2 regions of the Nostoc sp. FACHB-133 genome follow, and region 2 is predicted to be linked to the other one. Evidence: predicted binding sites of a transcription regulator. Region 2 holds the regulator's gene; the other holds the start of a gene.
The links. Region 2 encodes NtcA, which controls nitrogen genes in cyanobacteria. Its sites were predicted from a motif close to TNTGTANNNNNNNNTACANA; they were not measured.
Positions count from the first base shown of each region.

Region 1 (3,180 bases), on a different contig from region 2:
AGAAGGGTACTAGTGTTGGTTCAATTATCAAAAATACTGTATTGGGTGCAGGTGCGGCAACTGCGGTATCTGCTGTAACTGGCGATCGCGCGATCGCCACAGAAGAAGTTTTGGGTGGCGCTGGTATCGGTGCATTGGTGGGTCTATTCTTCGGTAAGAATAGCGTTGACTTAATCGCCATTGACCCAGATACCGATTTACAAATGACCATCAATCAAAACTTGTTGGTTTCACTCAGATAGTCATTGGTCATTAGTCATTGGTCATTGGTCATTGGTCATTGGTCTTTACAAAGGACGAATGACAAAGGACAAAGGACAAATCCTAAACTTTCGGCAACCAAATAATAAACGTAGTCCCCGGTGCATTGGGTGAAGTTAGCTTAGAGTTGATTGCAGGGCTGAAAACCTCGATTTTGCCCTGCATTTGCTCTATTAATTGTTTTGCGATCGCTAACCCCAAACCTGTGCCAGGGATTTCTGTTTGCGCTTGTACACCCCGATAATGCCGTTCTCCAAGATGTTCTAAATCTTCGGGGGGAATGCCAGGCCCGTTGTCACTGATCACAATTCCCTGAAAATTAGCTTTTTCTTGTCCCGCCTGAATCAAAATTTTGCCACCAGTGGGAGTATATTTCAAAGCATTATCGATGATGTTAGTTAAAACTTCTCGTAATGCTTTGATGTTGGCACGTACTAGGGGTGAATTATGTTTAATTTCAGTTATTAGTTTTAGCTTTCGCTCTTGGGCGATCGCTTTGGCTGAGATTAATAATGGTTCTAAGATATCTGCTAATGAGCAGTCAACTGTTTTATCTCCCATTCCCGGCAATAATAGCGGCGGTTTAGCGTCTTTTTGGATAGTTGCTTCCACAAACACTTCATGTTCGGGTAGATGTAGTGGTGCTAAATCTGTTTCTGTCAAGTCTATTACTTGATCGAATTGTTGTAGCAATTCTTGGAGGCGATCGCTTTCTCGCACAATACTATTGGCCACATCCCGGTTGCTATCTCCTGGGCGCAGCCGCTTCAATAGCAGTTTCCCAAAAGTCCGCAATGCCGTTAATGGGTTACGAAACTGATGCAACAGGTTATCTAACAAATCTCGCTGTTTTTCTTGGAGAATTTGTTGCTCACGCAACTGCTCCTCAAACCATGCCCGGCGTTGATCTAAAATACAAGCGATCGCTAATGTTTGGGCTATCTGTTGAATCTGACTTTCCTCATGTTCATTCCATGCCCGGTCTTGCCTACCCGTCACCAATAACCCCATCATCACACCCTCATAAACTAGAGGTAAAACAATTTGGTTGCCACTAAAGAGGTATTCCTCTTTTAAATGGGGTTGAGATGCCTCAGACTGCTGTGATGAGGTTGGAGATTCCGATTCTGCTGTCAATAACCTTCTGCGATCGTTGGGTAATATAAACACATTTCCAACTTGAAGTTGCTTGTGTACTACTGTCACCTCAGCAGTTTCTTCCCCTGGCGGTAATAATGCTGTTTCTGGGTAAATTACCACAGGAATCAGTTTGGCCTCACTAGAAGGAGCCTCTACCAATTCTTGTGTCAGGTACACAATACTTAAAGTTGCTCCCAGCCCTTGGGTTAGCAGCGCTATTTGCTCTCGACACAGAGCAATAAAATCGGAACTGGCAGACATTAACATTTTTTAGCTCTTGCTCAAGATTACAGATTTTGAGGCATGATGATAAGAGAGGATACTTAATTTTTACCTCACCCATTCAATAAAGCTTAACTAAAATCTTCTTAGTGATGGTTTGTACCAAGGAATTATTTTCTTAGGTAACTTTGTTTTATCTATTTTCAAAGATGTTAATTTTCTTGCATGAAAAGGTTAAAAACTATTGATATTTTGAACTAGAACTTATATAATGACGACGGATTTTGTAGCTAAAACTACAATCTATAGCTTGAAAGAGGAGGACAATAGGTTGGCAAGGAGACGCAAAAGGAAAAGTCGCCGTCGTCAAGAAGGACGGCGGATTTTGGAACACGTGCCTCAATATAGCATCGAAAGTGGCGAAGAAAAACCTGTGACAGCAGCGAGAAGATTCATTCAAGCTGAAGGGATTTTGCCACCTGCGTTGCTACTCGTAAAGCGAAATGAACACACAACAGATCGTTATTTCTGGGCAGAAAAGGGACTGTTTGGTGCTCAATACGTAGAGGAAAACCATTTCTTGTTTCCAAGCTTGAGGGTATTAGAACCTTCGCCTGGTCAAGAACCTCTTGCTTTAGCTAGTCGGTGAACCATAGATGGTCATCTTACACATTGAATGTGGCTCCTGACTATTCATTAACTGGCAAAATAGCTAAGTTTATGCAAAATTTAATTTTTTTTTAGTTTGGAGCTGATTTGCCAGTCAGGCTAGTCCAGGTAATTGGAAAATAAACTAGTCTCAAAGCACGCTAGATTGCATGGGTTGATACTAGTGTCATGATATAAAAGGGAGTGGGTATAGAGCCAAGCGCCTCCAAAAGCGCTAGTGAAGTTGCGCTCTTATACCGTGAATTGTTAACCAAGCTTTGTCAACGAATTTAAGTTAATTAATTTAAATTTCTCCCCACGATATAAGTCGTGGGGAAAGTGACAAAGCAGAAGTCTTGATTTCCTCCTTTTTACTTTTCATTGCCTAAAGATTAGATCAGGTCAGAAGTCTGCATATCATAGTTAAAAAAAGCAACAATTATTCACCAGCCTTGAGCTGTAAAGTTCTCTGTAACTCACTGAGTTCATCTCGATGGGCAACTACAGTGATCTTACTTGAGGAGGTTTGTTCACTCTGAGTTGTTTCTACTTTGAGTGACACCTTCTCAAGTCTTCCAGATTTTTTCCAATAAAACAGGCCACTTAAAGGCGATAGCAGTACCATAGCCAAAACAATGGGACTGAGGTTAGGAAAAAGCAGGTATACGACTAGTGAGAGACAAACAATCCCAGTCGCTGCCAGCAGAGTTAAAAATATAGCTAAAAACCAACTGGGGCGAACATTCCCTTCAAAAGTCACTTTGTTTTGTTCTCGGTCTACCTCTGCCACTTGGTAAGACCGGGAGCGAAAATACTCTTTTAATTGAGACATTAAAGCAGCTTCGTCTTGCTCAGATACCAGTTGCACTGTTTGTATGCGGTCTTTAGTCGAGGCACGAATAAAGAAAA
Region 1 is NZ_JACJSH010000010.1:76,739-79,918, forward strand. Features, by position in the region: gene H6G86_RS10780 (S-layer homology domain-containing protein) at 1-242, shown strand, start outside; gene H6G86_RS10785 (GAF domain-containing sensor histidine kinase) at 325-1,668, opposite strand; gene H6G86_RS10790 (DUF3155 domain-containing protein) at 1,955-2,272, shown strand; gene H6G86_RS10795 (cofactor assembly of complex C subunit B) at 2,711-3,180, opposite strand, start outside.
Region 1: H6G86_RS10790 (DUF3155 domain-containing protein) is a predicted target of NtcA. The motif match lies at 1,907-1,926, and genes of this name have one in related genera.

Region 2 (3,180 bases):
GATGCTAAGGTGCGGATGGGGCCTGCGGAGATGGCATTGACGCGGATATTTTGTGGCCCTAGTTCAGCAGCTAGGTAACGCACGCTCATTTCTAACCCTGCTTTAGCAACTCCCATAACGTTGTAGTTAGGAATTGCTCTGACACCGCCTAAATATGTCAGCGTGACGATACTACCTCCCTCAGTCATCAAAGGTTTCGCTGCACCACTTAACTGCACCAGCGAGTAAGTACTGATTTCTAAGGCAGTGTTGAAGCCAGAACGAGAGGTTTGGCTAAAGTCTCCACTTAAATCGTCTTTACTGGCAAAGGCCAGACAATGGATCAGAATGTCTAGCTTCCCCCATTGCTCACGAATTGTCTCAAAGGTAGATTGAATCTGTTCTTCATCTTGGACATTACAAGGAAGAAATAAGCTTGGGTTGAGGGGTTCTACCAACTCCGCAACTTTTTTCTCCATTTTGCCGCGTTCATCCGGCAGGTAGGTAATACCCAGGTTTGCTCCGGCTTTATGCAGCTGTTGGGCGATGCCCCAGGCGATCGAGCGGTTATTGGCAATACCTGTAACAAGAGCATTTTTTCCAGTCAGATTCAGCATAGAAATTGTTAATGCGATCGATCATTAGGAGCATACTAGAATCTGAGGCACGTTTGTCTTTGTTTTATACAGGATTTGCAAAAATGAATATTGAGAAGGGTGTTTGCTATGACAAAAATCTTGATTTTTCCTAAAGATTTTCTCAAGATATCTTTATTTGTTCTTTAAAAAACCCTTTTTAATACAGTTATTGGAACTACTTATCAACAATTAGTAGCTGAAAGGATCAACAATTATGTATCATTATAAACAAACAGTTATGAAGCGATTAGTTTGAGTATAGGAAAGTACAGAAAGGTTGACGGTGCTTTATTCATTTTTCGGGTGTATTCTTAGGTAATCAGTTTTTGTTTTTCCGGCATTGGGTAGGGGAAGGGAGATGATCGTGACACAAGATAAAGCCCTAGCAAATGTATTTCGTCAGATGGCGACCGGGGCGTTTCCGCCAGTTGTGGAAACGTTTGAACGCAATAAAACGATCTTTTTTCCTGGCGATCCTGCCGAACGAGTTTATTTTCTTTTGAAAGGTGCTGTTAAACTTTCTAGGGTGTACGAGGCAGGAGAGGAAATAACAGTAGCATTGCTTCGGGAAAATAGTGTTTTTGGTGTTTTGTCATTGCTGACAGGAAATAAGTCGGATAGGTTTTACCATGCGGTTGCATTTACACCTGTGGAATTACTGTCAGCCCCAATTGAACAAGTAGAGCAAGCACTCAAGGAAAATCCAGAATTATCAATGTTAATGCTGCGGGGTCTTTCTTCGCGCATTTTACAAACAGAGATGATGATTGAAACTCTCGCTCACCGAGATATGGGTTCTAGGTTGGTGAGTTTTTTGTTAATTCTTTGTCGGGATTTTGGCGTTCCTTGTGCAGATGGGATCACTATTGATCTGAAGTTATCTCATCAGGCGATCGCAGAAGCAATTGGTTCAACTCGTGTTACCGTTACTAGGCTACTAGGGGATTTGCGTGAGAAAAAGATGATTTCTATCCACAAAAAGAAGATTACTGTGCATAAACCTGTTACCTTAAGTAGGCAATTCACATAAAATCAATCGGAGAAAGGGGAATCGGCGCGTGTTCTATTTTGAAAGATGACACTAATAGCTAGAGGTAAATCTAAAATTGAATAATTTCAGCTATTGCCAACTTCCACTTCTCCGCAGACAATGCTTAAAAGTAGTAGGCTGTATCTGGAAGGATTTCGGTAGCTAAAGATGACCACCGGATACATCCTCATCGCAGCAATTTTAATCTTGGGAGGCGTAATTGCCACCGTGGGCGATCGCATCGGCACACGAGTTGGCAAAGCCCGCCTCTCACTTTTTAAGCTTCGTCCGAAAAATACTGCTGTAGTGGTAACTATTTTTACGGGCGGTTTGATTTCAGCATCAACATTAGGAATTTTATTCGCTGCCGATGAAGGTTTGCGAAAGGGAGTCTTTGAATTAGAAGATATTCAAACAGACCTCAGACAGAAGCGGGAACAGCTAAAAACCGCAGAAACTCAGAAAAGTCAGGTAGAAAGTGAGCTAAATCAAGCAAGAATTGCCCAAGCAAAAGCACAACAAGACTTACAGGCAATTAATCAGTCTTTACAGGCAGCAAATGCCAAACAACTCCAAACACAAGCTCAGTTGAACCGCACCATTAGTCAACAAGCTCAAACTCAAACTCAACTCCAACGTACTCAAGGTCAGTTAGGACAAGTTGTAACTCAGTACCAAAAAGCTATAGCTGAGTTGCAAAGCGTTTCCAATCAAAGAAAAGAGCTACAGGCGGCAGTTGAACTACTGAAGACAGAACGACAACGACTGTATGCTGAAGCGAAAAAAGCGATTGACGAAGCCAAAACAGCTATTGAAAAACGCGATCGCGAACTGGCTAACCGTCAAGAAGCCATAGAACAACGCGATAAAAAAATTGGCCAACTCGATCAATTGATTCAAAAGCGTAATGTAGAAGTTGCAGCACGAGAGGAAGTGATTGCCAAACGGGAATCCCGCCTGAAAGAATTGGAAGCGCAACAAGAGCAACTAGAACTAGAAGTTGCCAGGCTAGAAAAATATTATCAGTCTTACCGCGACCTGCGTTTGGGTAAGTTGGCCTTAGTTCGCGGTCAAGTTCTTTCTGCTGCTGTAATTCGTGTTACCCAACCTGCTGAGGCTCGTCGGGCAGTGGTACAACTTTTACAAGAAGCCAATCGCAACGCCAACCTCGAATTAAGTGAGCCTGGGGCAAATCCTGCCAATGTAGAGCTACTGCGCGTGACTCAGGATAGGATTGACCAATTGAGCAAGCAGATTAGCGATGGTCAAGAATATGTGGTGCGAATTTTCTCGGCTGGTAATTACGTCAGGGGAGAAAAGCAGATAGAGTTTTTCGCCGATACAGCCCGAAATCAATTGGTTTTTTCTGGAGGCGCAGTGCTAGCTACAACTAGTGCCGATTCCAAAGCTATGACATCCTATCAGTTACAGCAAAGGCTGGAAATACTAATTTCTGCTTCCCAATTTCGGGCTCGTAATGCCGGAATTGTCGAGGATGTGCAGGTAGAGGGGACTTTCTTGCGCTTTGTCGCC
Region 2 is NZ_JACJSH010000051.1:31,998-35,177, reverse strand. Features, by position in the region: gene fabI (enoyl-ACP reductase FabI) at 1-596, opposite strand, end outside; gene ntcA (global nitrogen regulator NtcA) at 976-1,647, shown strand; gene H6G86_RS29050 (DUF3084 family protein) at 1,816-3,180, shown strand, end outside.